2 regions of the Lentibacillus sp. L22 genome follow, and region 1 is predicted to be linked to the other one. Evidence: predicted binding sites of a transcription regulator. Region 1 holds the regulator's gene; the other holds the start of a gene.
The links. The regulator LexA, encoded in region 1, represses DNA repair genes until DNA is damaged. The targets are predictions, from matches to a motif close to CGAACATATGTTCG.

Region 1 (19,898 bases):
TGGCGACATAATTCGGACGCGGCAGTATCGACTTTTTAAGAAGATATTGTGTAAACAAATTATAATATGTCTCTGTTATTACGGTAACTTGATTATAAAAATTAATAATGTCTTCCCTATACGATATTGTTAAATGAAGTGCATACAACCCCGTACTAATTTCCTTTAGAACCCGGCTGAACATAATATCAAAGCCATTTTCCCATAACTTTGGTGCTTCTAGATTGACATCCTCTTTGGTGAAGCCTTCCGGACATGCTGCCCCTTCATTTTCAAACATGGCTTTCATTTCGGCAACCTTTGGATGAAGTTGTTCCCACAATCCTGACATTAGGTTTTTGGCTTCTTCATCATCGGCTTTCTCAATGAAATACTCCAACATTCGCAAAATCAGTGTCTTTTTTTGGTATGTCAACCATAGTGAACCCAGTTCAGCGGAACTCATTTTGGGTTGATTAGTCAATATATAAACCTCCAAAATACGTATTTTAAACGTATTTTCTCCCTCACATCGACATTTATGCACCAACGACAATAGGTTAAAGGAAAATTAAATATTATAAGCTACAAAAAGGGACGACTGATCTTGCCCCGAATCAGCCATCCCATCTAGGGGTTCCAATTGCAGTATATGTATCAGCGAGTATGTTTAATTCGAAATTATTGCTACGATGCATTGTTTGTTATTGTGCCCCAAAACATGCCTCATTCATGCCTCGAAGTTTTCGGAATCAAATGTTCTACTTTGATAAGATAGATGAACCGCCCCCCCTTAAATACAGGGTTAAAAAAGTCTAATACTGTAGATTCTGCACGATTGTTCATCCATGGGAGCGGAAACAGTATTTGTCCGACTATTAATGAAATGCGAAAATGACCGTTATATTTAACGGTCATTTTCGTGTATCCTGAAAAATTATTCGGTTATACGAGAGTCAATCTTACTAACAGATTTTTTTCTATTTTTAAATGTCACCCATGAAGTTTTTAATGAAGCATAGGTGCCCACGGCTGCCGCGCTATAAAAGCCACCCATAAAAAAGCCGGCCCATAAGTCATGTCTGTGACTATAAAAAATAGAAATGGAAAACCCGAGGATCGATGCAATCGTCGGGAAATACTGCCGAGGTATCGGAAATATTTTAAATAGCTGTGTGATAATAACGATCAGTGGCACAGCAATAACGCCATCCCAAAAATTTGTATGTATCACCGGAAATCCCATATTGTTGTCTCCTAACATGAATGATATGATCTTTTGCAGTTTGAGTTAAGTTTTTGTTTATTTGAAGAAAATATGTAATTAAAAGAGGATGTTCAAAAAGTCCGGTAAAAATGACATGCCCCTGCAAAAAGGGTATGCCGACGCCTGAGCGCAAGCCCGTTTTTAGTCGGCCTTCCTTTGAAGAAGCTCGTTGGCTTGCTTTTCCGCTCCTCATGTACCTTTTATGTACACTCCGGTGCTCGAAGCTACGCCGCCTAGAACTTCTCGGTCATTTTTATCCTCCTTTTTGAACATGCACTAAAATAATGATTAGTGGAAATAAAGAACGTCAAAAAATAGATTGTCTCATATATCATACATCCATTCATTACAAGCAGGGGATTCTGCAAACGTTCCAAAACGATGAATTACATGGTAGAATAAACATATCCGTTTTTTAAAACCGGTTGCTGGAATGGGGGATGCAAGGTGAGGCAAAAAATAGCTACAATAGCATTCATGTTGTTGATGTTTTTTGCAATAGGTCAATCGATGTACATGACATCACAAATAGATGTAAGCTCAATTGATGAGCCGGCAATTGGTGCAGCAACTACCGTATCAGATATCAACGCCGCTCATATAACGGAAACTCCTACACTCCCGGTTGTGCACGAATATAAAACGGATTTAATTTCTCATCCTTACAAAACGATTGTATATTATCCTGCACCTATCATCCGTTCATTCCATTTTCTCCCCCATGATATGGAATCGTATGGGTTTTTGGACGTAAAGAAGTATCAATCAAATTACCTCTCCTGATACGAAATCAAATCTTAACTTGGTGCTTTTAGCTTTCTGCCAGGATTAAGTTTTTATTGTTTATTCATGATATGTATCAAGTATGGAGGGTAATAATTATGAAAAAGAACAAACCATATTGGAAAGAATCGCTCGAATGTTATTTGTTTGTTACAATAACCATGATCCTGTTTGTTGCAGGTATTGTTGTAAGTGGTCAATTAACAGGAACGGATTGGATTGGTTTGTTAAAATAGTATTGTAGTAAGACCCCTTGATACATTGATAACGTATCAAGGGGTCTTTTTAATGAATGTTCCGATACAATCCAATTACTTTACCCAAAAGCGTTACATTTTGATAGATTAACGGTTCCATTGTTGCATTTTCCGGTTGCAGGCGGATATGGTCTTTTTCCTTGAAAAATCGTTTAACTGTTGCTTCATCCTCATCAGTCATGGCTACCACAATGTCACCGTTTTGGGCAGTGTTTTGTTGTTTGACGATGACTTTATCCCCATCCAATATACCGGCTTCAATCATACTTTCCCCTTCGATGACCAGCACATATAAACTCTCATCCGGTCCTGCGCTTGAACTTGGCAGTGGAATGAACTCTTCAATATTTTCGACTGCAGTAATCGGGATACCAGCTGTAACTTTACCAATAACCGGAGCATATCGCGCTTCATCTTTTGGAATATTGTTTTCTTCAAATGGATCTAAAATTTCAATGGCCCTTGGTTTGGTAGGGTCACGTCGAATATAACCTTTACTTTCAATTCTTGCCAAATGGCCGTGAACTGTTGAACTCGATGCAAGCCCAACAGCACCTGCTATTTCGCGGACAGATGGCGGATACCCTTTCTTGTTAACCTCATCTTTAATGAAATCCAGGATCATCTGTTGTCTTTTGGACAGCTTGGTCATGGAACTAACTCCTCTCGCATAGGATTTATTAATACTAGTTTATCATTGTAGTATAAATTTATCAAACATTCGTTCGAAAAAATGTTGACAAGATCGTATGTTCTGATATAAACTAATTATTAACTACAGCGAACAATAGTTCTTATTTGTTGAGAAGGAGCGGATTGATATGTTTGAAAAACTTACCAAGACCGATGTATTCTATTTAGTGACTTTTGCTTTCACATTAGGGTTTTTATATTTTTCCCTAATTATGAGTGCATAGGTTATAATAAAGGATGAAGGTGTTTTTAAGTGAGGGCGATTCTATACTGCCGGATTAGTACGAATAAGGAGACACAGGAAACATCATTAAACAGGCAAAAACAAGAGCTTTTACAACTTGCAAAAGCTTATGATTTTTCGGTTGTTCAAGTCATTGCAGAACAGGCAAGTGGATATGCAATTGATCGGGACGGTATATTTCAATTGCTTGACCTCTTTTCAGCCGACAAGGCAGATTGTTTACTCATTCAAGATGAAACGAGGTTGGGGAGAGGCAATACGAAAATCGCTTTATTTCACCAGTTAAGCAAACTCAACATTTCTATTTATACGGCGATTCATGGGGGACAGCTGGAACTGTCGGAATCAGATTCCATGGTTCTAAAGATTGTTGGTATTGTCGAGGAATACCAGCGCCAGATCCACAATAGCAAAATTAAACGTGGCATGAGAAAGGCAATCAGTGAAGGGTATGATCCGAGTAAAAATCTGACCAATCGAAATCAGGCACCAGGACGGGAACGAAAAACTTTTCCAATTGAAGAAGTAATACGGTTACGGCAAAAGAAGCTAACTTTTGAAGAAATCGCTCATACATTAAACGGGATGGGATATTCCGTCTCCAAAGCAACGGTACATAGAAGGTATAAGGAGCATCTCAACACTTGAAAGTACTTGCCAGGAAGGGTATGATGGGAAACCAAGGACATGTAGGTTTGTCCTTGGTTCTTACATGCTTTGGAGGAGGATCTCTTTTATGATATCAAAAGAAAAGCTGAATCGAATTAATGAATTGGCTCATAAAGCGAAAACAGCAGGATTAACTGATAAAGAGCAAAAAGAACGTCAAGCGCTAAGACAGGAATATTTGCAAAACGTCCGTAAATCGTTTAAAAACCAGTTAAAATCAATGACAGTTGTGGATCCTGCAGGTAATGACGTGACTCCGCAAAAATTACGTGATATGCAAGAGCGAGAAAAGAAGCACTAATTAACATGATAAAACGTGTTCAAAAAAGGACAAAGAGGATCGGGCACTTAGTCTGGGTCCTTTAATGCAAAGGTCACTTGGACTTTTTGAACATCCCCTTATACTTGTGAGAATATGAACTTCATTATAGAATAGGAAGAGATACAATTATTTGTAGAAACGGAAGGAGAGCACGCATGTCAAAAAATGTAGAACAATTATCCATTAATACAATACGTACATTAGCAATTGATGCCATTGAGAATGCTAATTCCGGCCATCCTGGTTTGCCAATGGGTGCAGCACCGATGGCATATACATTATGGACTGATTTTATGAATCATAACCCGAAACATTCAAAATGGTTTAACCGCGATCGTTTTGTTCTTTCAGCAGGACATGGTTCAATGCTGTTATATGGTTTATTACATTTATCCGGCTATGATGTATCCATCGATGATTTAAAAGGTTTTCGTCAGTGGGGCTCCAAAACACCGGGACATCCGGAAGTCCATCATACAGACGGTGTAGAAGCAACAACAGGCCCATTAGGACAAGGAATTGCCATGTCGGTTGGTATGGCAATGGCTGAAGCACATCTGGCAGCCACTTATAATAAAGATGATTTTGATATAATCGATCATTATACTTACGCATTAGTCAGTGATGGCGATCTGATGGAAGGCATTTCACATGAAGCAGCATCTTTAGCCGGACATCTTCGTTTAGGTAAATTAATTGCTCTATATGATTCGAATGATATTTCCCTGGACGGTGAACTAAACCGCTCCTTTTCCGATAATACCCAAGAGCGTTTTAAAGCGTATGGCTGGCATGTGATGACGGTAGAGGATGGTAATGATGTGAATGCGTTGCGGCAGGCAATTACCGAGGCGAAGGAAATTACCGATCAGCCAACGTTAATTGAGGTTAAAACTGTTATCGGGTATGGAGCACCGAATAAATCAAATTCCGCAGCTTCTCACGGCGCTCCACTCGGTTCCGATGAAGCAAAATTAACGAAAGAATTTTATCAGTGGGAGCATGACGCATTCCACGTTCCAGAAGAAGTGTACGCCGACTTTAATGAAAAAATCGTTAAAAAAGGTGAAAAAACAGAACAAGCTTGGAATGACCTATTTGCTAAATATAAAGAAGTATATCCTGAATTGGCTGATCAACTTGAGAAAGCGATGAAAGGTGAGTTGCCTGCAAATTGGGATAAAGATCTTCCAGTATATGAACCGGGAAAAGATAAATTGGCTACAAGGGCTTCTTCTGGAGAGGTGTTAAACGCGATTGCCAAATCCGTACCATATTTCTTTGGCGGAAGTGCTGATTTAGCCGGTTCCAATAAGACAACGATAAAAGAAGAAGCGGATTTTTCGCGTAATGATTATGCGGGACGCAATATTTGGTTTGGTGTTCGGGAACACGCAATGGCAGCAGCTTTGAACGGAATGGCATTACATGGCGGATTGAAAGTATTTGCCGGCACATTCTTTGTGTTTAGTGACTATTTACGTCCAGCTGTTCGTCTGGCATCGATTATGCATATGCCGGTAACATATGTATTCACTCATGATTCGATTGCAGTTGGGGAAGATGGTCCGACGCATGAACCGATCGAACAATTGGCTGCGATGCGAGCTATGCCAGGACTTTCTTTAATCCGGCCGGCAGATGGTAATGAAACACAAGCTGCATGGCGTCTGGCACTCGAATCACATGATCAGCCAACGGCTCTTGTGCTGACAAGACAGGGATTGCCAACCCTGGAAGGTACAAAAGAACGTGCGTATGAAGGTGTTAAGAAAGGTGCATATGTGATCAGTAAAGCAACCAAGGATACACCAGATGCGCTACTGCTTGCAACCGGTTCAGAAGTGCAATTGGCTGTCGAAGCAAAGGAGACGTTACAAGCAAAAGGCATTGACGTAAGTGTTGTCAGCATGCCTTCATGGGATCGTTTCGAACAACAAGATGATGCATATAAGAACGAAGTCATTCCAAAAGATGTAAAAGCTCGTATTGGCATCGAAATGGCCTCCGCATTTGGCTGGGATCGTTATGTCGGTGATCATGGAACAGTACTTGGCATTGACCGTTTTGGTGCCTCCGCAAAAGGGGAAACAGTCATTGAAGAATATGGGTTTACAGTTAACCGTGTTGTTGAGGAAGTCGAAAAACTAGTAAAATAAATAGCGAAAGTAAAAACAGGTAACCTGCTTTTGTGCCGGGGTACCTGTTTTTTTAATCTTTCCTCTACTTTTATGCCGCTCGACAAAACTAGTATTATTTTGCTTCACGGATTGACATTATTTTCATAGAGCGTGCGTATAATAGAATAAAAGAGGAGGGATTTCATTGGGACATTATTCGATCTATTGGATCAAGAAAGAATTTGCCTATCGATATTTCCATAACAGTGGCATATTATATCGTTTTTTTAAGGAGTATAAGAATCATGCAGAAGATGCGGATCTTCACAAACAATACCATTTTATAACCAATGCTTTTTCCACCGCCTCATTGGTAACCCACTTAAAACGTAACTTGCAACCACAGCAAACACTTATCGACCATGGTACGTATGTGGAAATAAGCGGTGAATCGTCACATATTGTTTTACATATGTACGAAAAACAGATAAACTTTCGGTGTGACACTTTACACGATGCGGAAGATTTATTGTTCCCGGCGCTTCGAACATTTTATCCGTTCTTGTTTACCATTCGCAACGACTGGGGTAATTATGGATGGGTAGACCCTGTTCCTACAGAAAGCGCGCATTTGCATGGACAAGTATTGTATTCTTCCTCTTGATTTACTATACTGTATGGGAGACAACTTGAAGGAGGAAAGCTTGCATGAGCACAATTTGGGTCGTGTTAATTGCTATTGTTGCTCTAATTGCTGGTGTCGCTCTTGGATTTTTTATCGCCAGAAAATATTTGATGAATTATTTGAAGAAGAACCCGCCAATTAATGAGCAAATGCTTCGAACACTAATGATGCAAATGGGTCAGAAACCATCACAGAAGAAAATCAATCAAATGATGCGTGCAATGAATAATCAGCAGGAGAAAAAATAACGTTTCCTTAAAAAGATAAAACGTTTTGTAATTGCATTTATTGCCGGAATTCATATTTGATTTTTTCTTAGCCATTATACAAATATATGGTTATTCTTGGAAGCCACTTTTTCTGTTCGGTGAAAGACAGAAGGAAGTGGCTTTTGATATCAGTTGGAGAATAATTGATCCGGAAAATGTTATTCTTGAATTAAAAACGAATCCAAATAACAAAAAATCATTGCAGATAAAATGATGATCATATAATAAAATAACCTACTTCAAAACATGAGCCCGAAAAGTTTTGGTTAATTGTCAAATTCAAATGCTTTGCCACAGGTCAGAATCTGGTAAAATGAAGAAGTAAAAGGTTGCTGGGAGGATTATTATGTCTGATATAAACATTTTTATTGCATTCGGTGCCGGATTTTTATCCTTTATTTCACCCTGTGTACTTCCACTTTATCCAGCCTTTTTATCCTATATAACAGGTATGAGTGTATCGGATTTAAAGGATGATAGTAAAAAATTTAATACGAAAAGTGTTTTACATACCATTTTCTTCTTGCTGGGTTTTTCCTGTGTCTTTATTACGTTAGGGTTTGCAACTTCCGCCATATCCGAATTCCTAATCACTTATAAAGATGTCATTCGTCAAATTGGTGCGATTCTGATTGTCTTTTTCGGCCTGGTGATTGTTGGTATACTCCGATTTGATTTCTTGATGAAGGACAGGAGGATTACGTTTAAAAATCGCCCAGCTGGTTATATTGGTTCTTTTCTGATAGGACTTGCTTTTTCATTGGGATGGCAACCATGCATGGGTCCGATTTTAGGAATTGTCATTACTTTGGCAGCCCAGAACCCGGATATTGGTATGATAATGATGATCGGTTATATCTTAGGTTTTTCACTTCCATTTCTGATTTTATCTTTCTTTATTGGTAAATTGAACTGGATCAAACGTAATAGTCCCATTCTGGTAAAAATTGGTGGGTATATTATGATTTTTATGGGAATAGCTTTGTTTTTTGACCTAATGACTAAATTAACGTCATTCTTAGCCGGCTGGTTCGGTTTTACTGGTTTTTAAAATGGATTTTTCCATTAAACTGTATTATTATATAACTATATCTATTCATATGTAAACTTAGATCTGCACAAGGTTCAAACTGCAGACGGAAAAGGTTATAATTGCTGTTCATATTGGATAAATTCGTAACCTAAGAAAGAGTTGATTTACATGTTTTGGGTTATAGCAAGTACGCTTGTTGCCTGTTTTATGGCTATTACCATGATATTTGTTCGCTTGAAGGCTTCAAAAAAGCCGGCGTCAGTGAAAAAAATTATTTTACCACCGATTTTTATGAGCACGGGTGCCTGTATGTTTTTTATTCCGGAATTTCGGGTTCCATGGGTACAAGTGTTGGAAGCATTAATAGTTGGGATGATATTTTCGATATTTCTAATTAAAACATCGAAATTTGAAATTAAAGAGGATGACATTTACCTGATCCCGTCCAGATCATTCGTTTTTATTTTATTTGGTCTGCTAGCGGTACGTATGGTGATTAAATTGATTATCGGCAGTACGATTTCGTTGGGAGAAACGAGCGGAATGTTCTTTTTGCTTGCGTTCGGTATGATTGTTTCCTGGCGGCTGGCCATGCTTTATAAATATAAAAAATTGGAACAACACCTGAAATATCAAGAAGTATAAAAACACGCCCGCACATTTACGGTCGTGTTTTTATTTTGTCAAAAAAATATGAATATAAAATTGCAGCCATATTAACCTGGTTCGGTATACCGCTATCTTAACTATGATTTCTTTTTGGCATAACGATCACGAACCCCATCCCGATATTCTTTGGGGGACAGTTCAAACAAGGGCTCGTATGGTGTCACATCAATATTTTTTTTGCGCAATGTTTTTCGCAAAAACTTATGATCTCGTTTTGGTGTAGCAATGATATAGCCCTCTATCAGTACATCGCGGGTTATTTTGCTTTGCTGTTTTTCCAATGCAACCTCACCAATTTTACTGGCAATCTTCTGCCTTGCCACATCACGGAACAATTCCGGTACAGGTGAAACCAATTCTTCCAGTAATTTTTTCTCATCAGCTCCCCACATATGCCGGGTTAATTCCATATAATATTCTTCCCAATCAAGTATCGAATTTCCATCCTCTTTTGGCAGCCGTTTTAAAAATTTCCGGAACATAAAAAATCCGCCAATTGCCATTAAAGTAATCAGCAATATTCCCCATAAAATAATAAAATAATCCATAAATATTGACATATTATCACCTTCATTTAATGTCTGTACTATTATGTAAACAATTGCAATGATTTATTTTTTTTGATTTTTATAGTAAGATACAAATACTTGGTGCTTTCATTTTTAATTTTTGTTGTTTGGTGCATTACAGCTACTATTATTATAATAGCAGTTTTCATGACAAACAAGTGTCATAATTGCTAGAGACAAAACATATGAGTAATGATAAAGGGGAGATATGTTGGAATTTGCAAAAGGGGGTAAAGTTATGAAACAAGAAACAAAAAATAGTGAAGCAAGTATGGAAACAACGGGATGTACAGAAAACAACCATAATGATCTCGTGTTTCCGGATATAGCCAGTCTGCCTAAATCGATGGTTGATTGGATTGACTGTCATCAAAGCGATTTGATCACCGTTTGGGATAACAGTGGAAAAGTATGTTTTGTATCGAAGTCTGTTGAACAATTACTGGGGTATAAGACAGCAGAATTTCAAGGAACTTTTTGGTATGAGCAAATTTCACCAAAGGATTCCGAATATATCAAAAACCATTTCAGCGATTTGTCCGGGAATGAAAAACCGTTTAATATTCATGTCAAAGCTAAGGATGGGAAATATATCTGGACCGAATGCAAGGTGGGCAGGGTGAAAAATGATGATGGGAAGATATATTATATATCCACGTTGAGGGATATTTCGGACAAAAAAGAAATGGAAGAAATGATGATTCGTTCGGAACAGATGTCCATTGCCGGACAATTGGCTGCCGGGGTTGCCCATGAAATTCGCAATCCGCTCACCTCGTTAAAGGGATTTATCCAGTTGTTGCAGGCGGGAGTTAACCGAAAAGATGAATATTATAAAATTATGGTCGATGAAATTGAAAAAATGGAGACCATTACTTCGGAACTTTTGTTTATCTCCAAACCATTGACCGATAAAAAGCAAAAGGAATCCGTAGCAAAGATGTTACAAGATGTGATTGAATTACTAAAACCGCAAGCAAAATTGAAAAAGATTACGTTTGAGTGGGATCCGCTGCAAGATGTCTTTATTCATTGTGACCGATCGCAAATGAAACAGGTATTCATTAATCTTATTAAAAATGCTATTGAAGCAATGGATGAGGGCGGAACGATTCAATTATTTACATATCAAACGGAGACCAACGTAGTGATTGATGTTGTTGACCAAGGCCCAGGTGTACCAGAGGAAATCATACATAAGCTGGGCGAACCTTTTTTCACCACCAAACAGAATGGCACCGGATTAGGATTAATGATCACCAAGCAGATTTTGGACCAACATCAAGCTTGCTTGAAAATTGTAAGAAATGCCGATAAGGGAAGTACGTTCAGCGCTGTTCTACCAAGGATAGAATAATAAGTTTGGTCTGCCACTTATTATTACACCGGCTGATAGAATGATGAACACACACCATTTGGTTACCGATTTTGGTCCGTTTGATAAGTATTTGTTATCATTTTACATAAATTTTTACTATATGATGTAAAGTCGCTATTAGTTGCTTTTTTTGATACAAATCATTTACTATATAATAGATGTGTATGGACTATTAATCTACTTTGGGGAATGGTCAGAACAGAAGAAAGGGGTTAAGCTTACATGACCAAACAAAATGCATTCGATGCGAAGAAGCAATTCGAATTAAATGGAAAAACGTATAACTACTATCATTTAAAAGCACTGGAAAATGCCGGATTGGGAGATGTTACACGGTTACCGTTTTCCGTCCGCGTGTTATTGGAATCACTTATCCGCCAGCATGATGGACGTGTCATTAAAGATGAACATGTCAAAGGTTTGGCAAAATGGGGAACAAAAGATGGGGAAGGGGTAGACGTACCGTTTAAACCTTCACGCGTTATTTTACAGGACTTCACTGGTGTTCCCGCTGTTGTCGATCTAGCATCATTACGTAAAGCAATGGTCGATATGGGTGGTGAACCGAATAAGATTAATCCGGAGGTACCGGTTGATTTGGTTATTGACCACTCGGTACAAGTTGATCAATACGGAACACCCAATGCATTAAAGGCGAATATGGAACTTGAATTTGAGCGTAATGCTGAACGTTATCATTTCTTAAACTGGGCACAAAAAGCGTTTGAAAATTACCGGGCTGTTCCACCAGCAACCGGAATTGTCCACCAGGTCAATCTGGAATATATCGCAAGCGTTGTACATGGTTTGGAAAATGAAGACGGCACATATGATGCATTCCCGGATACATTAGTAGGCACGGATTCCCATACTACAATGATTAACGGTTTAGGTGTACTTGGCTGGGGTGTAGGTGGTATTGAAGCAGAGGCAGGTATGCTTGGCCAGCCATCTTATTTCCCTGCACCAGAGGTAATTGGGGTTAAGTTTACCGGCAGTTTCCCACAAGGAACAACTGCAACCGACTTGGCATTGAAAGTAACGCAAACATTGCGTGAGAAAAATGTTGTCGGCAAGTTTGTTGAATACTTTGGACCGGGACTAAAGGATATGCCACTTGCTGACCGGGCAACCATTTCCAACATGGCTCCGGAATATGGTGCTACATGTGGTTTCTTCCCTGTAGACGAGGAATCATTAAGCTATTTACGGTTAACTGGACGCAGTGAAGAACATATTGCCCTTGTTGAAAAGTATTGCAAAGAAAATAATTTATGGTATTCTCCTGATCAGGCGGATCCGGAATATACTGAACTTGTGGAAATTAATCTGTCTGAACTGGAACCAAACCTGTCTGGTCCTAAACGTCCACAGGATTTGATTCCATTATCAAACATGAAGAAGGAATTTAACAAAGCAGTTACAGCTCCTGCAGGTAACCAGGGACTTGGACTGGATAAATCTGAATTCGATAAAGAAGTTACTATTGACCATCCAAATGGTAAATCTTCTGTTATGAGAACAGGTGCCATTGCTATCGCAGCGATTACATCATGTACGAATACATCCAACCCATATGTTATGCTTGGTGCCGGTTTGGTTGCCAAAAAGGCAGTTGAAAAAGGCTTGCGTGTTCCAGAGTATGTCAAAACTTCCCTGGCACCAGGATCTAAAGTTGTAACACGTTATCTGGACGATTCTGGTTTACAGCAATACCTCGATCAAATTGGGTTTAACCTGGTCGGCTACGGCTGCACAACGTGTATCGGTAACTCCGGTCCATTACGTGAGGAAATTGAAGCAGCTATTTCCAAAAACGATTTAACTGTTGCCTCCGTATTATCAGGTAACCGTAACTTTGAAGGAAGGATTCACCCATTAGTAAAAGCTAACTATTTGGCTTCACCACCATTAGTTGTTGCTTATGCACTGGCTGGAACAGTTGACATTGATCTGACAACTGAGGCACTTGGTACAGATCAGGATGGTAAACCCGTCTATATGAAAGATATCTGGCCAACAATGGAAGAAATCAAAGAGCAAGTAGAAAGTGTTGTGACACCGGAAATCTTCCGTAAAGAATATGAAAATGTCTTCAATTCTAATGAAAAATGGAACGAAATCGAAACAACGGATGAACCATTATTTGAATGGGATGAAAACTCAACATATATTCAAAATCCGCCGTTCTTTGAAGGTTTATCAAAAGATGCAGGTTCGGTTCAACCATTGAGCAATTTGCGGGCGATCGGCAAATTTGGTGATTCCGTAACAACTGACCACATCTCACCTGCTGGAGCAATTGCTAAAGATATGCCTGCTGGTCAATATCTGCAAAGCAAAGGGGTTTCACCAAGGAATTTTAACTCATATGGTTCAAGACGTGGTAACCATGAGGTAATGATGCGTGGTACATTTGCCAATATCCGGATTCGCAATCTGCTTGCACCTGGAACAGAAGGCGGCTATACAACTTACTGGCCTACCGAAGAAGTGATGCCGATCTATGATGCTGCCATGAAGTATGAGCAAGACGGTACCGGTTTGCTTGTTATGGGCGGCAAAGATTATGGCATGGGCTCTTCTCGTGACTGGGCTGCCAAAGGAACGATCCTGCTCGGAATTAAAACCGTCATTGCTGAAAGCTTTGAACGTATCCATCGCTCCAACCTGGTGATGATGGGCGTCTTGCCATTACAATTTGAAAAAGGTCAAAATGCCGATAAATTAGGGTTGACTGGTAAAGAAACATTTACTGTTGACATTGACGAGACGGTTCAGCCACATGACCTTGTAACAGTTACTGCTGTTGATGAAAATGGCAAGAAGACTGAATTCCAAGCCATTGCTCGTTTCGATAGTGAAGTTGAAATTGATTATTATCGTCATGGTGGTATTTTACAAATGGTACTGCGCGATAAGTTGGCAAGTGATAGTGAGGAATTCGCCAAAAAATAATACAATGCATTAACGCAAAATTTCTCGATTAAAAGCTTGGTTCATATAAAATAAGCCCCTGCATATGATGATGAATGTGCAGGGGCTTTTAATATAGTCTGTTCACTTTACAAGTGTTAAGATTGTCTGCATACTTACAAATGAGAGGTTAACGATTGATTAAGGAGAGACAACCTGATGAAACAAATACTTGGAATAGCTGTGATTGCATTGCTTGCGGGGATACTGATTTTCAACTTTACACAAAGGGATAATGATCAGTCCAAGGAAGATAAGAACGAAAAGACAGTAACTGTAAATGATGACATGGAAACGGAAGATGGAGCTGCAATTGTATCCCCGGATAGCACAAGCAACCTTGAACCAGGTAGTATGGCTCCAGATATTGAATTGGAAACACTTGAGGGGCAGGCAATAAAGTTATCGGATTTAAAGGGAAAAAAAGTATTCTTAAATTTTTGGGCAACCTGGTGTCCACCATGTAAAGAGGAAATGCCAGATTTGCAAAAGTTTTATGATGAACATAAAGATGATGTGGAAATTGTTGCTGTTAATCTAACCGGTACGGAAAATAAAGAATCGGATGTCCCGAAATTCATTGATAAATATGATTATACTTTTCCGATCTATCTCGATAAAGATTTGTCCGCAAGTAATACTTATACGACCATCGGAATACCAACAACCTATTTTATTGGTACAGATGGAAAAATCCAACAGCCAGCAAAAAGCGGCCCAATGACATATGATTTTATGAATGACATGCTCCAATCGCTTAAATGATAATAATTTTCTAAAGAAATGGTAATACTGCTAATAAAACAGGGGAACGTCCCTAACAAAAAGGAGTGGATTACTATTTCTTTAAAGAAAAAACTTTCATTCGATGAGTTAGTTATTGAGAATCGCAGACAAATCATGCAGGATCAGTTACTCATGGAAAAAATTGAGCAAAACCTGGAATCCAAGCGTGAAAAGTTTTTAAAGAAAGTAAAAAAATAAGCAACAATTTCAGAAGCTCTTGACTTTTGGGTTCAACAAAAGGAAGAGCTTTTTGTATACTTCCATTATTAACTGCAAACGATAATGGAGAAATATCACATGGAAAGGAGTTTGAACATGGCGGACAATCATTCAAACAAACCAAAGCCAGATGACCGTAGTGATAATGCAGCAAAGTTAAGAGATGCGATCGATAACACTATGGAAAATATGGAAGAAGCAAATGAATCCATGGAATTCTCATCTGCTGAACAAAAACAACAGATAAAAGCAAAAAATGAACGTCGCGAAGAAGCTGTTAAAGGCATGCGTGCCGAAATAGCTGATGAAGAAAAGTATGAACAATAATGATGTTCAAAAAACCTGGAATGCCTTATAATTCCAGGTTTTTTGCTGGTGTACGTTCATCGCTCAAGTGTAAAACCTCTATCACAGAAAAGACCACAATGCATCTCGCATTCATTAGTAGATAACCTATGATAAAATATAATGTAGTGCTCGTAATGAAGGAGGATTTTGGCATTGAACAAGGTACGTACACCAATCGAGGTAAGATATGCGGAAACAGATCAAATGGGCGTTGTCTATCATGCCAATTATTTAACCTGGTTTGAAATTGGCAGGACGAAATTTGTTGAAAGCATTGGGTTGAACTACGAAGAAATGGAAGCACAAGGTATTTTAGCTCCCGTAACCAATGCAGAAATTTCCTATAAAAAGCCAATTCGATATGGTGAGGATGCATACGTTGAAACTTGGCTTGCAAAATATGATGGGTTGCGAACGGTTTATGCCTATGAAATTTTGGACGGAGAAGATAATGTTGCTGTAAGTGGGACAACGGAACACGTTATTGTCAAAAAGGACAGTTTCCGCCCGTTATCATTACGCAGGAAGTTTCCGGACTGGCATGAGACATACTCCAAACAAATAGATGGAGATTCCTGATGGCTTTCGGTATCAAACGAAAAGAGCTAATGGACTGGAAAAACAGAGTTTCGCGCGGAGAGATTGCTTTTTTGACACATTATTGGCAGGACCCACGGTTTCCAGGCTGTTATACCGTCACAAAAGTTGGCTGCAGCAACAGGGAAAAGTTGGCTGCTTGGGGACAGAAATACGGTTTACAGGCAGCATGGATCGATCGGGAAGAAGATTTTCCACATTTTGATTTGTTTGGAGAAAAACAGAAATATATCTTGCAACAAGAACAACAGTGGGACCAACTAAAACAATTTAATTTATAACCTAATCTATAAAAGTGGAAGCGCCTGGTAATGGAACTTCCACTTTTGATGGATGTGATTTATTTATATACAAATTTCGGTTCCTGTTGATGCTCATCCCACGTTACATGCAAATCCTTGCCGGAAAAATACCAGGCATCATCCGTTTCAATAAAAAACGTTATGTCATTGACAATAGCGCTGGCACATGTTTCTTTAGGCGAATCTATTCGTATTCCTAGTGAGAAACCAGGAATATGTCCTCCGGAACCGTATCGAATATAAAAGCGGAAATATGCAGGTTCATCAAGATCAAATTCTTGCTTATACCATTTCGCCACATCTTCAGTTACATATAAGTTCAAAATCGATGCACTCCCCAAAGTTACTTCTGATTGTTTTCTTTCTTTTCCGGAACCAAATCAACACCACCAGGGTGCAACGGATGACATCTACTGATTCGCTTGATCGTTAAATAGCCACCCTTGATTGCACCAAAACGTTTGACTGCCTCTAGACCATACTCAGAACATGTTGGGTAAAACCGGCAAGATGGTGGTCTAAATGGGCTAATTGCTTTCCGATAAAATTTGATCAATCCGATAAGAATATATTTCATAACATTTCCTTCTTCGTCTTTACCATAGAGAAAAACTATGTTAGTAAATATTAAAACAGAAGATATTTTTATAAAGATTTGCAGCCACCAGCCGTACTTAACTTACAATTAAAGTATACGGGACACCTTGGTAATATTCAATTGATTGATTTATGCGACTGATAAATTTACCATCACATCCATTTAATTTTCGGTTCGGTTTTATTCTTAATCCGTTTAATATTTTCTTTGTGACGATAACAGACGAAAATGGTTAATATGGCTACTGCAATAATCAGAAAGATATCTTCCTTAAGCAGGATTGCGAAGATGAATGCAACAATACCGGTAACCATGGATGAAAGTGAGACATATTTAGAAAGATAGAGTGTCAACAAAAATGTTAAAACCATAATAACAAAAATGATAGGACTGACACCCAGAATAATCCCGCCGGACGTGGCCACAGCTTTTCCCCCTTTAAATTTGGCAAACAGGGGATACGTATGACCGATAACAGCAAACAACCCAATCGCCAGACGGTGAACATCCGCATCAAAAAACAACGGAATCAAGGTTGCCAGTGTTCCTTTTAAGATATCGGCTACAACAACAATTGTTCCTGCCTTTATCCCTAAAACACGAAAGGTGTTCGTTGCCCCAAGGTTACCACTGCCATGCCCGCGGACATCTATGCCGTAGCCTACTTTTCCGACTATCACGCCAAATGGTATAGATCCCAGCAAGTATGCAATGATACCGAATATAACATAATCCATCATGATTCCTTCTCTCTTTATAATGTTCAAAAGAGTTGAACAAATATTTAAACATAATCATATAGTATAGTTTATTTTATCATGAACTGATTAGGGAAAGAACCAAAAAATAATAACTTTCATCAATATTTGTTCGCCATGGGAATAATAGAGTCCAATACAACCCAAATGTTCTTAACAGGTTTGAATTCCAACAAAATGGGTATCGGAAATAGTAATGGGAAGTGATAGGAGGGAAATTGTGATTGAATTCAGAGAGATCCATAAAATGTATGATGATGGAACGGAGGCGGTAAAAAATTTATCTTTGAAGGTGAACAAGGGAGAATTAATGACATTGATCGGTCCCAGTGGATGTGGGAAAACGACAACAATGAAAATGATTAATCGGCTGATCGAGCCAACATCAGGATCCATATATATACAGAACAGACATATAAACGAATACAATATTCATGAATTACGCTGGAACATTGGTTATGTATTGCAGGAAATCGCACTGTTTCCGCATCTGACTATTGAGGAAAATATTGCAGTCGTCCCGGAAATGAAAAATTGGAAACGCAAAAAAATCCGCGAGCGCTGCCGGGATTTACTGGAAATGGTTGGGCTTAATCCAGATACATATTTAAAACGCATGCCCAGCGAATTATCAGGCGGCCAACAGCAGCGGATTGGTGTTATCCGGGCACTGGCAGCTGATCCCGACATTATTTTAATGGATGAACCATTCAGTGCGTTGGATCCGATTAGCCGCGACCAGTTACAGCATGATATTCGCTCCTTGCAAAAAGAGATTAAAAAGACAATTGTATTTGTAACACATGATATGGATGAGGCAATGGCAATTGGTGACAGAGTATGCCTGATGCGGGATGGACAGGTTGTACAAATTGATAAACCTCAGCAATTGATTTTACATCCAGCAACAACGTTTGTGAAAGATTTTATTGGTGAACGTAAATCACCATGGCAAACAGCGGTTGATGTCATCGCTGACCAATCCAATGACCGGGTTATCACAGAAAAAATGTTTGCCGAGAAGTCCTATCCTTCTGAGGGAACTTATATGATCAGAGATGAACATAATATGTACCGTGGTGCCGTCATAAATGGTATCCGTTGGGAAGTACAAACGTTGGCGAATGATTTGCCTCTATACAAAGCAACAGAAATCATTCAGTCCAGTGATCAGACTCTATTCCCAGTGATCAAAGAACAAAAGCTGGTAGGTGTGTTGTCCTACAAAGATATTGTCCGTTTTCTCAAAAGTAAAACAAAAATGGAAAACGGGGTGATTTACCAGTGAAAGATTTTATTGCTATTTTTGAAAAGCGTCAGGATGTATTACTGGAAAGCATTTGGGAGCATTTACAAATTTCACTGCTTTCTTTAATTATTGCTATTGTCATTGCCGGCCCATTAGGTTTAATCTTAACCCGTTACCGGCGGATCGCGGAGCCAATCATTGGGATTGCGGCCATTATGCAGACGATCCCAAGTTTGGCTGTGTTGGCATTTCTTATCCCATTATTGGGTATCGGGACAGTTCCAGCTATTGTTGCATTAATTGCCTATGGTCTATTACCAATTTTACGGAATACATATACGGGTATTAATGAGGTTGATCCAGCGCTAAAGGAAGCAGCAACCGGGATGGGAATGAATTCATTCAAACGATTGACAAAGGTGGAATTACCAATTGCGATGCCGGTTATTATGGCTGGCATCCGTACATCAATGGTTTTAATTGTTGGCACCACAACCATCGCTGCGCTGATTGGTGCCGGGGGGTTAGGTGAACTTATCCTATTGGGCCTTGATCGTGGGGCAGATATTAACCTCATCCTATTAGGCGCAATACCGGCAGCACTGCTTGCGATTTTACTTGATTTTATCTTACGCGGGTTCGAACGCATTTCCAAAAGAGCTGGTTTCAAATCGTTTATTGCCATGTTGCTGATTGCGGTGCTTGTCGTTGTTTCCCCATTTATCATTCATACCGAAAAAAAGCCCGACCTGGTCATTGGTGGGAAATTGGGCGCCGAGCCAGAAATATTGATTAATATGTATAAACTACTAATAGAAGAAAACACTGATTTACACGTGAAATTGGAGCCGGGATTGGGAAAAACAGCTTTTGTATTTAGTGCCCTACAGCAAGGAGATATTGATATATTTCCGGAATTTACTGGAACGGCAATTGTTACCCATTTAGATCAGCAGGCAAAAAGCAATCATGCCCGGGAAGTTTATGACCAAGCAAAACGGGGGATGCAAGAGCAATATGACATGGCGTTTCTTGAGCCGATGGAATACAACAACACGTATACAGTTGCGGTAACAAAAGACTTCGCTAAGCAACATAACTTACAGTCGATTGACGATTTGCAAGGTG
Region 2 (11,902 bases), on a different contig from region 1:
GATCTTCCAAGATTTTAAATTGTTACCCAAACTAACAGTCTATGAAAATGTTGCCTTTGCATTGGAAGTAATCGAAAAGCCGCCTAAAACAATTCGTAAACGGGTCATGGAAGTACTGGAAATGGTTGGATTGAAAAACAAAGCCAGGTTTATTCCGGATGAACTATCCGGTGGGGAGCAGCAGCGTGTATCTATTGCACGGGCAATTATCAATCAACCTAAAATAGTGATCGCAGACGAGCCAACAGGTAATATTGATCCCGACACTTCCTGGGGGATTATGCGCATTTTTGAAGAAATCAATTTGCGTGGTACGACCATTATCATGGCTACGCATAATAAAGAAATCGTCAATACCTTAAAAAAACGTGTTATAGCCGTAGAAGATGGCTTAATTGTACGAGACGAACATCGAGGTGAATACGGCTATGAGATTTAGAACATTAAGACGGCATGTTCGTGAAGGGTTTAAAAATATTTTTCGCAACGGCTGGATGACAGTGGCCTCGGTTGGTGCCGTCACAACGACATTGATTTTGGTCGGTGCCTTTCTTGCAATAATGTTCAACTTGAATAATATGGCCGATAACATTGAGGGCGACGTTGAAATTAATGTGCTGATTGACTCCACAGCAAATAAAGCTCAAATTGAACAATTGAATGGGGAAATTAAGGACATTGGCAAGGTAGAAAGTGTCCGGTTCTCATCAAAGGATGAACAGTTAAAGGAACTTATTGAAAGCATGGGAAAACAAGGAGACGCTTGGGAGTTATTTGAACAGGATAATCCGCTGAACCATGTGTTTGTGGTCAAAACAAAAGATCCAGTTGACACCATCAATGTTGCCAAAGAAATCAGCGGGTTCGATAGTGTGCAAGAAGTGAACTATGGCCAGGATGTAGTCAAGCGATTATTCCAATTTAACAAATATGCCCGGACTATTGGGATTATCTTGATTGTTGGATTATTATTTACCGCGATATTCCTAATCTCAAACACTATTAAACTCACGATTATGGCGCGCAGTAAGGAAATCGGCATTATGAAATTGGTTGGAGCGACCAATGGATTCATTCGGTGGCCATTTTTCATTGAGGGGATGTTACTAGGTATCCTTGGGGCAGTAATTCCGATTGCCGTTGTTTTAGGTGGTTATTACTACCTGGAGAATGTTCTTAGTCAGAAAATCTCATTTAGCTTTGTAACATTATTACCTTTTAACCCGTTTGCTTGGGAATTATCACTTGTTATTCTACTAATTGGTGCAGTGATTGGAATTTGGGGCAGCACAATGAGTGTCCGTAAGTTCTTGAAAGTTTAATAGCAGATGTCCTAAAGACCGATGTTAATAGAAAAAACATATCAAAAAGTTGCCAAATAAAAAAACAAATGTACAGCTGATATTTGGTGACTTTTTGAATAATGGTTGCAATTGTAGAGAGAAAGGGTAGGGTTTACGAGATGAAAAAAGTAGCACCATATATACTTACTGGAGTCCTCATGTTGGGATCAAGTTTTTCTGCGATCAGTCCTGTTCATGCAAAATCAATGGACGAAGTGAACGATCAGATCAATCAGTTGGAAAAAGAAAAAGATGAACTGACAGAAAAACAAGGGGATGTAAACAATAAGAAAAACGATGCCGACAAAAAAATGAATGATAATCTGTCTAAGCAAGATAATGTAACAGACCAGTTGAATAAGCTGGATGATCAACTTTCTGATACAAAAACCAAAATTAATGCCAAAGAAGATAAAATTGCTGAAACTAACAATGAAATCAATCAGCTAAAGGAACAAATCAAGGAATTGAAACAAGAAATTGAAAAGTTAAAAACAAGTATTAAAGAACGAGAGGCATTGCTTAAAGAGCGACTTCGAGCCATTCAACAAAATGGTGGAGATATGAAGTATATGGAAGTTATTCTTGGCTCACAAAACTTTAGCGATTTTATTAGCAGATCATCGGTAGTTAATACAATCATGGATTCCGATAAGGGAATTATGGAAGCGTTGGAAGCTGATAAAAAGGAATTGGAAAAAAAGCGATCCGACGTTCAACAGAATAAAAAAGAAGTAGAAGACAAAAAGGCTACATTAGAGGCGCAAAAAAAGGAACTGGAATCCCTGAAGAAAAAATTGAATAAACAAACGGGCGAGAAGAAAAAAATGATGAAGAAGCTCGAAAAAGAACACGATGAACTGGAAGATTACAAAATGAGTTTGGAAGAGCAGGAACGGGTAATGGATCAACAGGCCCAAGCGATTGAACAAGACAAAAAATCCGCCGCTGATCAAAAGGCCAAATTGGAAAAACAGGCAGAAGAGCGAAGGGCCAAAGCAAAAGAACAAGAAAAGGCACAAAAGACCCGGACAAGTGCAAATGCAAATACAACGAGTACTAGCAGTAATACCAGTAAGAGCAGCAGCTCTGAAAACATCCAAACTGGTGGTAGTGGCAAATTAGCGTGGCCGGCAAACGGACGGCTATCATCAGGCTACGGAGCGAGAAGTTTTGGCTATCACTACGGCGTCGATATTGCCAATTCTACTGGTACACCAATCCATGCTTCTGAATCGGGTACCGTAACCCGGGCTGAGCGTTCGGATAGCTACGGAAATGTGGTATATGTCTACCATCCACATCTTAACCTGACAACGGTTTATGCACATATGTCAAGTTTGTCCGTTAGTTATGGTGATCATGTTAACGCTGGTCAGCAGATAGGTTTAATGGGCAATACAGGACAATCGTTTGGAAGTCATTGTCACTTTGAAGTTCATGAGGGACAATGGAGCTACCGTAGCGGTGTCGACCCAATGCCATATTTACAATAACCATCTCGTTATGAATCTGGAAAACTTGTATCGAGCTCCAATCGGTGGATTTCATGATTTGACTCAATCAAGCATAGGCTATATATTAAAGGCATCGCACATTACGGTGTGATGTTTTTTTTGATAGGAAAATGAACAGGCCAATCTTGGAACGCTAATAGAATAGGTCGGCTAGTCTGTTTGACGAATGTACATGAGAATGTTTAATATTTTATAGATAAGAACCACCAATCCAAAAATGATTAATTGGGGTGAGATGATGAAGTTTAAAAAACAGCATATACTTATTTTAGCTTTAGCGCTTATTCTCGCTTTTGTCGGGGGTTTTGCAGGAGTGAAACTGGCACAACCGCATCAGGCGAAGGAAAATAGCGAAACCAATTTGGACACGCCATCTACTGCAGATGGAAATACCGAAGTACCGGAAAATATGGATAAAGTGGAACAGGCTTTTCAATTAATTAAAGAGAATTATTTAGAGGATGTAAAGGATCAAGATTTAATTGACGGCGCTGTTAAGGGAATGCTAAAAACATTGGATGACCCTTACAGTACATATATGGATGCCGAAACGATGAAAGGCTTTAACGAAACCATAGAATCATCTTTTGAGGGTATTGGTGCTGAAGTAAGCTTGAAAAATGGAAAGGTCACCATCATCGCTCCGATCAAAGATTCACCTGCTGAAGATGCTGGATTACGACCTAATGATCAGGTTTTAAAGGTGAATGATGAGAGTGTCGAAGGATTGGAACTATATGAAGCCGTGGAAAAAATACGCGGGAAGAAAGGTTCCAAAGTTGTCTTGAAAGTACAACGACCCGGTGTTTCTGACCCGTTTGATGTAACCCTTGTACGTGATGACATCCCCGTTGAGACCGTGAATGCGGATGTTAAGAAAATGAACGGAAAAAAAACCGGCATACTAGAAATTACCACATTCTCGGAGAATACAGCGAAGGAATTTGATGAGCAATTAACGAAACTGGAAAAGCAGGGAATCGAGGGTCTGGTTATTGATGTTCGGGGTAACCCCGGCGGATTATTCGATGCAGTCCAGGATATTTTGAAAATGTTCATTCCGAAAGACCTGCCATATGTCCAGATTGAGGATCAAAATGGTGAAAAGACACCATATTACTCAGATCTGAAAAAGAAAAAAGATTACCCAATTAGTGTTATAGTTGATGAGGGGAGTGCCTCAGCTTCGGAAATTCTGGCGGTGGCGATGAAAGAGGCTGGATATGATGTCGTGGGAACGAAAAGCTTCGGAAAAGGAACCGTGCAACAAGCAGTTCCTATGGGGGATGGAAGCACCATTAAACTAACCTTTTATAAATGGCTTTCCCCTAAAGGAAATTGGATTCACGACAAAGGAGTTGAGCCAACGATTAAGGAAAAGCAGCCAAATTATTTTTATTCAAACCCGATCAAGGTCAAAAAACCACTTGCCTACAACCATACGGGTGAAAACATTAAGAACATACAAATCATGTTATCGGGATTGAACTATGATACTGGCCGTGATGATGGATACTTTAATAAACAGACAGAGCAAGCAGTCAAGGCGTTTCAACAGGACAACGATTTAAAACAAACAGGCAAGGTTGATGAAAAAACCGCAGAACTGATTGAAGCACAAATTATTGATCATATTCGCGAAGGTGATGACGATCAGCAAATGAAAAAGGCCTTGCAGGAACTGTATAAATAAGATAGCAAATCCGCGGAAAAGCCCGCGGATTTGTTGTGTTCAAAATATCGTATCATGGTAAAATAAAAGGAGTATGTACAAAACAGAAATAATGCCAGTTGACATGCTTGAAAAGACGTACATAATTGTTATGTGAAGAAGGTGATTAAATTGGCTGAAGCATGGTTATTCGAATTGGTCAAGGGAATTGGCAAATTGTTTTTAAATCCGCTTCTGTATTGGGCGGTTATACTAGTTGTTTTAAGTGGAATATCCAGAGTCAAAAAGGAACGAAGCAATTTTGGTATAAAAGTATTTGATGTGTTTGCGGAATGGCAAAACACATGGCGGATATCGCTTGTATCCGGTTTGGTTGTTTCCGTAGTATGTTTAGGGTTGGGAGTAATCTTTTCTTATGAGACTGTTATTCTATTAAGTCTGGTAAGTATTGTGCTTAGTGTCGCATTAAAATTCACCTATCTTTCTCCAAGTTACACTATTGGAATAACGTTTTTATTGCTATTATTTATTCCCCTGCTAACGGACGAAATCCCGTTCATTCACGGCAACGATTTATTTTCGGCTGTAAATTTCACCGGATTAGCGCTTTTATTGGGGTTATTGTTATTGGTCGAAGGGATCCAGGTGAACCATGTAAATCGAAATGAATCATTTCCCGAGCTGGTAATGAGCAAACGTGGTAAGTGGGTAGGGCAACACCACTTGAAAAAAATGAGCATCATCCCATTCTTTGTATTAATACCTTCCGGGGCGATTACCCCATTTGCTTCATTTTGGCCGACTATTTCAATTGGCGCAGACTCGTATAGTCTATTACTGGTGCCTTTTCTACTTGGGTTTGATCATATTGTAAAAGGACATCCCCCTTATCAGGCAAAAAGAAAATTGGCCACTTCCATTGGGATGCTTGGTGTATTGGTATTATTACTTGCTGTGGGGAGTTTAGTTATTACATGGCTGTCACTTACTGCTGTTATTATAGCTATTTTGGGCAGAGAATATATTCGTTATAAACACCAAGTATATGATAATAAAAGCAATCCATATTTTCATATGGAGAAAAATGGATTAAAGGTGTTGGGAGTCATTCCTGGTTCGCCGGCTGACCAAGTTGGTGTGTTAACCGGGGAGACGATTTATAAGGTTAATGGCCAACGTGTCAATCAAGTGGCCGACTTTTATCGTGCATTACAGACTAGTGGTGCATACTTCAAAATGGACGTAATTGACGATGGCGGAGAGATTCGTTTTGTACAACACGCCTTTTATCAGCACGATCATCATGAATTGGGAATTTTGTTTGCCAAAGAAAAATATCGGCTGTCTGAGAGAAAGAGAAATAAAGACTCGAATGTGAAGCAAGAATAGAATCCATGTCATAAACCTTGATAGGCACATGTTCATGACTGGTATATCCTCAGGTTGGAAATACTAATATTAAACTTCTTAAGCAAAAAAATCGAATACTCGTTCGTTTGTATGTTAAAATAATTAAATATCTATGGTAAACTAATGAGAGAGAATATAGATCGGAGGCTTGCCTTATGGAAAATCAGTTTGATCTGGTGGCGAACTATGAGCCACAGGGTGATCAGCCAAAAGCTATTGAAGAATTAGTGCAAAAAATACTGGCTGGTCAACGGCATCAGACTTTACTTGGGGCGACGGGTACAGGGAAAACATTTACGGCATCCAATGTAATCAAGGAAATCAATCGTCCGACACTGGTTATTGCCCATAATAAAACTTTGGCAGGGCAGCTATACAGTGAGTTTAAGGAATATTTCCCGAACAACGCAGTAGAGTACTTTGTCAGTTTTTATGATTACTATCAACCAGAGGCATATGTCCCATCATCTGATACATTTATTGAAAAAGATGCAAGTATAAATGATGAAATAGATAAATTGCGACACTCTGCAACGTCGGCATTATTTGAACGAAATGATGTTTTAATTGTTGCCAGTGTATCATGCATATTTGGTTTGGGGTCCCCGGACGAATATGGCAGTCAGGTATTATCATTGCGCATGGGTATGGAAAAAGACCGCGATCAATTATTACGTGAATTGGTTGATATCCAATATGCCAGAAATGATATTGACTTTAAACGTGGGACATTTCGCGTGCGTGGTGATTCCGTCGAAGTTATCCCCGCATCGCATGAAGAGCATTGTCTGCGTATTGAATTCTTCGGTGATGAGATTGACCGTATTCGCGAGGTCGATGCCTTGACTGGTGAAATCATTGGGGATCGGGAACATGTTGCTATTTTCCCGGCGTCCCACTATGTAACCCGTGAAGGAAAACTGAAAATGGCTATGGAAAGTATCCGACAAGAACTGGACGAACGTTTAAAAGAATTACGTGATGACAATAAATTGCTGGAAGCACAGCGTCTGGAGCAGCGAACCAACTATGATCTTGAAATGATGCAGGAGATGGGTTTTTGCTCCGGTATTGAAAACTACTCCCGTCATTTGGCATTGCGGGAACCTGGATCAACACCATACACATTGCTTGATTATTTTCCCGAGGACTATTTAACCATTATTGATGAATCCCATGTTACATTACCGCAAATCAGAGGAATGTATAACGGAGACAGAGCAAGGAAACAGGTTTTAATTGATCATGGATTCCGTCTTCCATCAGCGCTCGATAACCGGCCGTTGACATTTGAAGAATTCGAAAAGCTGTCCAACCAACTCATTTTTGTATCAGCAACCCCTGGGCCATATGAAATGGAACACTCATCGGTTGTGACCGAGCAGATCATTCGACCAACAGGACTTTTGGATCCAGAAATTAAGGTGCGTCCGATTAAGGGACAAATTGATGATTTAATTGGCGAAATTAATACCCGGGCTGAACGTAATGAACGGGTGCTTGTGACAACGCTGACCAAGAAAATGTCGGAGGATTTGACCGATTATTTAAAGGAAATCGGGATCAAAGTTGCTTACCTGCATTCGGAGATTAAGACACTGGAGCGAATTGAAATTATTCGTGATTTGCGTGTGGGTAAATACGATGTTCTCGTTGGCATTAACTTGTTACGTGAAGGACTAGACATACCTGAAGTATCGCTTGTAGCTATTTTGGATGCTGATAAAGAAGGATTTTTACGGTCAGAGCGTTCTCTGATTCAAACCATGGGGCGGGCAGCCAGAAACGAAAATGGTATGGTAGTGATGTATGCCGATAACATTACCAATTCCATGCAGGCTGCCATTGATGAAACGAATCGTCGCCGTGAAAAACAAATGGCGTATAATAAAGAACATCATATTACACCGAAAACGATTCGCAAAGAAGTACGTGATGTTATTCAGGCTACAGTTGCTGCGGAAGATCAGGAAACATATAACGCAGAGGGAACCAACCTGACAAAATTGCCTAAGAAAGACAAGGAAAAGGCAATCGAGAATATGGAAAAAGAAATGAAAGAAGCTGCCAAAGCGCTTGATTTTGAAAGGGCCGCAGAACTGCGCGATATTGTACTGGAGCTAAAAGCAGAAGTATCATAAGAACAAAGGCGTAAGCACCCGGTTAGCGGCGTATGTGCTGGACTGAACCGTAGGAGATAAAGGAAACATGCCTCTGCAAAAGGGGTATGCCGACGTTGGCCGCAAAGGCCGTTTTTAGTCGGCCTTCCTTTACCCCGAGTCGATGTTGACTTATCGTACGAAGGTGAAGGAAGCACACTAGCCGCTGGGTGCTGGAGCCGGACGGGGCTCGCCTTGTCCCAAGCAGAGTAGAGCGCAAATTTTTATGCTTCTTTTCTATAATTAAAATGGAAGGATGACGAGTTCATCATGCCTAGTAAAGCTATACAAATAAAAGGTGCCAGAGCACATAATTTAAAAAACATCGACATTTCTATTCCAAAGAACAAACTTGTCGTTCTGACCGGCCTATCCGGATCCGGAAAATCATCGCTTGCCTTTGACACGATCTATGCTGAAGGTCAGCGTCGTTATGTGGAATCATTATCGGCATATGCCAGACAATTCCTGGGACAAATGGACAAACCGGATGTGGATGCCATTGAAGGGCTTTCTCCGGCCATTTCCATTGATCAAAAAACAACCAGCCGGAATCCACGGTCGACGGTCGGAACTGTTACGGAAATTTATGATTACTTGCGCTTGCTGTTTGCCCGGGTAGGACGGCCAACCTGTCCAAAGCACGGAATCGAAATCAGCTCGCAAACCGTACAACAAATGGTTGATCGGATTTTGGAATACCCAGAGCGTACCAAAATGCAGATATTGGCACCAGTTGTTTCCGGTCGCAAAGGGGAACATGTGAAAATCTTTGAACAACTAAAACAAGAAGGTTATGTACGGATTCGCGTAGACGGTGAGATGCGGGAAGTTGCTGATGAATTTAAATTGGAAAAGAATAAAAAACATTCCATTGAGGTTGTTGTTGATCGGATTGTTGTAAAAGATGGCGTGGCCGGGAGACTTAGTGATTCGATTGAAACAGCACTGGAACTTGGGGAAGGAAACATTATTGTTGATGTTATCGGTGACGAAGAACTTAAATTCAGTGAAAACCATGCCTGCCCGATTTGCGGTTTCTCCATCAGTGAACTGGAACCACGTTTATTTTCATTCAACAGTCCCTATGGTGCCTGCCCAACCTGTGATGGTTTGGGAACCAATTTGGTTGTTGACATCGATCTGGTTATTCCGGATTGGGAGAAAACACTGAATGAACATGCTATCGCCGCCTGGGAACCAATTAGTTCGCAATATTATCCCCAGCTTTTGAAAAGTGTTTGTACCCATTATGGAATTGATATGGATGTACCGGTGAAAAATTTGTCCAAACAGCAAATGGACATTATTTTATATGGCAGTGGCAAAGAACGCATCCATTTCCATTTTGTCAATGATTTTGGTAAAGTTCGTGATAACGAAATTATGTTTGAAGGGGTCGTAAACAATATTGCCCGACGATATAGGGAGACATCGTCAGACTTCATTCGAGAAACATTGGAAAAATACATGACCCACAAAGATTGTCCGACGTGTCATGGATACCGGCTAAAGGAAGAAGCACTTGCCGTATTGATTAATGGCCTTCATATCAGTCAGGTTACCGATTTTTCGATTACCGAGGCAAGTCAATTCTTTGGCACACTGGAGTTAACGGAAAAGGAAGAAAAAATTGCCCGGATGATTTTAAAAGAAATTAGTAATCGGCTGACCTTCTTGAACAATGTAGGTCTGGATTATTTAACATTGTCACGTGCTGCCGGAACTTTGTCAGGCGGAGAAGCTCAGCGGATTCGCCTGGCTACACAAATTGGTTCCGCGTTAACAGGTGTGTTATACGTATTGGATGAACCATCGATTGGGTTACATCAACGGGATAATGACCGATTAATTGGAACGTTAAAGCAAATGCGGGATTTGGATAATACATTAATTGTGGTGGAACATGATGAGGATACGATGCTTGCCGCAGATTGGCTGATTGATATTGGTCCGGGTGCAGGGGATCATGGCGGCGAGATTGTTGCAAGCGGAACACCGGAAAAGGTAATGAAGAACAAAAAGTCCCTGACTGGCAACTATTTGTCCGGTGAAAAATTTGTTTCTGTTCCATTGAAACGGCGGAAACCAACCAAAAAAAACATTGAGGTTGTTGGTGCACAGGAAAACAACCTGAAAAATGTCGCAGCGAAATTCCCAATTGGATTAATGACCGTTGTTACTGGTGTTTCCGGTTCGGGAAAAAGTACGTTGGTAAACGAAATTTTATATAAATCATTGGCGAAACAATTGAATAAAGCCAAGCTTAAACCTGGAAAGCATCAAAAGATCAAAGGGATAAATAATATCGAAAAGGTCATCGATATTGATCAATCACCAATTGGTCGAACTCCTCGTTCCAATCCGGCAACATATACGGGTGTGTTTGATGATATTCGTGATGTGTTCGCCCAGACGAATGAAGCAAAAATCCGGGGGTACAAAAAAGGACGGTTCAGTTTTAATGTCAAAGGCGGTCGCTGTGAAGCATGCCGCGGTGATGGCATTATTAAAATTGAAATGCACTTTTTGCCTGATGTGTATGTACCATGTGAAGTGTGTCACGGTAAACGGTATAACCGGGAAACATTAGAAGTGAAATATAAAGGCAAGAGCATTGCCGATGTGCTGGATATGACCATTGAAGAGGCATTGGACTTTTTTGCCAACATCCCCAAAATAAAACGCAAGCTGGAAACGATTGATGATGTTGGTCTTGGTTATGTCAAACTCGGTCAGCCGGCAACAACATTATCCGGCGGGGAAGCACAACGGGTCAAACTTGCCAGTGAATTGCATCGCCGTTCGAATGGTAAGTCATTTTATATCCTGGATGAACCGACAACAGGTCTTCATGTTGCTGACATTAAGCGATTGTTGAGTGTTTTGCAACGATTGGTTGACAATGGGGATACCGTATTAATCATTGAACACAACCTGGATGTCATTAAAACGGCTGATCATATTATTGATCTTGGACCTGAAGGTGGTGACCGTGGCGGTGAAATTATTGCCACCGGAACTCCGGAACAAATAGCAGAAACGGAAGAATCGTACACAGGACGCTATTTACGGCCGATTCTGGAACGTGACCGCAAACGGATGGAAACAATGCTTAGAGAAAAGGAAAAAGTGGCTTCAAAATAAAACTAACAACAGCAAACCCGGCTTCGGGGCTTGCTGTTGTTATTTGCCTTTCAAATCGTTCGTAAACTAACAAGGAATAGCTTGGGCAAAATTTTTGACGTGCTTTATCCTTTTCTGTAATGTAAAAGAAGAGGTTGTAAGGAGGAGTAGCCGGATGAAGCCGATAGAAATGGATGCAGTACAACAACACTTGGACCGTTTAAAAGATAAAGAGGTTTATATTCATTTGGAAACAACGAACGGTGCCTATGCAAGTCATGTAAATGAGAAGGCTTATACCGTTGGTGCATATATTCGTAACGCAAAAGTTAAATTTTCGCAAGCTAAGCTTGTTGGTAATGGTCAATCATATCGAGCAGGGTTGAAGATGGAGATTGGCTGGATTTATGCAGAAGGGTTAACCGACTGGACCATTCATGATCATCAATTACTTTTGGCGGGTCATGATCGAGAAGGTCGGCTCATGGTTGCGCTGGAATTAAGCGAAACACCATTTCGTCAGTAAGAGCGTGTTCAAAGAAAGGGTGAAAAACATGGAAAAACATGTCGTAGTAATTTACCCGCACCCAGATGATGAATCATTTGGTGCAGCGGGAACCATCACCAAGTTTCGAAAACAGGGTGTACCTGTTACCTATTTATGTGGGACGCTAG

Region 2: the regulator LexA is predicted to act here: its motif matches at 6,014-6,027, upstream of uvrB (excinuclease ABC subunit UvrB).

What each region holds. Positions count from the first base shown of each region.
Region 1 is NZ_JBFNXI010000013.1:320-20,217, forward strand. It holds gene ABRT01_RS08185 (DUF3231 family protein) at 1-463, opposite strand, end outside; gene ABRT01_RS08190 (hypothetical protein) at 917-1,225, opposite strand; gene ABRT01_RS08195 (hypothetical protein) at 1,694-2,029, shown strand; gene ABRT01_RS08200 (hypothetical protein) at 2,128-2,265, shown strand; gene lexA (transcriptional repressor LexA) at 2,315-2,938, opposite strand; gene ABRT01_RS08210 (YneB family resolvase-like protein) at 3,233-3,871, shown strand; gene ABRT01_RS08215 (DUF896 domain-containing protein) at 3,960-4,193, shown strand; gene tkt (transketolase) at 4,370-6,373, shown strand; gene sirA (sporulation inhibitor of replication protein SirA) at 6,540-6,998, shown strand; gene ABRT01_RS08230 (YneF family protein) at 7,043-7,267, shown strand; gene ABRT01_RS08235 (cytochrome c biogenesis CcdA family protein) at 7,635-8,339, shown strand; gene ABRT01_RS08240 (CcdC family protein) at 8,490-8,966, shown strand; gene ABRT01_RS08245 (DUF2621 domain-containing protein) at 9,068-9,550, opposite strand; gene ABRT01_RS08250 (ATP-binding protein) at 9,798-10,916, shown strand; gene acnA (aconitate hydratase AcnA) at 11,160-13,895, shown strand; gene ABRT01_RS08260 (redoxin domain-containing protein) at 14,073-14,678, shown strand; gene ABRT01_RS08265 (FbpB family small basic protein) at 14,697-14,897, shown strand; gene tlp (small acid-soluble spore protein Tlp) at 15,015-15,245, shown strand; gene ABRT01_RS08275 (acyl-CoA thioesterase) at 15,420-15,845, shown strand; gene ABRT01_RS08280 (hypothetical protein) at 15,845-16,144, shown strand; gene ABRT01_RS08285 (HesB/YadR/YfhF family protein) at 16,204-16,488, opposite strand; gene yidD (membrane protein insertion efficiency factor YidD) at 16,509-16,742, opposite strand; gene plsY (glycerol-3-phosphate 1-O-acyltransferase PlsY) at 16,916-17,500, opposite strand; gene ABRT01_RS08300 (ABC transporter ATP-binding protein) at 17,742-18,809, shown strand; gene ABRT01_RS08305 (ABC transporter permease/substrate-binding protein) at 18,806-19,898, shown strand, end outside.
Region 2 is NZ_JBFNXI010000010.1:699-12,600, forward strand. It holds gene ftsE (cell division ATP-binding protein FtsE) at 1-439, shown strand, start outside; gene ftsX (permease-like cell division protein FtsX) at 429-1,322, shown strand; gene ABRT01_RS06920 (murein hydrolase activator EnvC family protein) at 1,463-2,839, shown strand; gene ABRT01_RS06925 (S41 family peptidase) at 3,099-4,553, shown strand; gene ABRT01_RS06930 (PDZ domain-containing protein) at 4,704-5,921, shown strand; gene uvrB (excinuclease ABC subunit UvrB) at 6,098-8,083, shown strand; gene uvrA (excinuclease ABC subunit UvrA) at 8,372-11,248, shown strand; gene ABRT01_RS06945 (YojF family protein) at 11,403-11,753, shown strand; gene bshB2 (bacillithiol biosynthesis deacetylase BshB2) at 11,782-11,902, shown strand, end outside.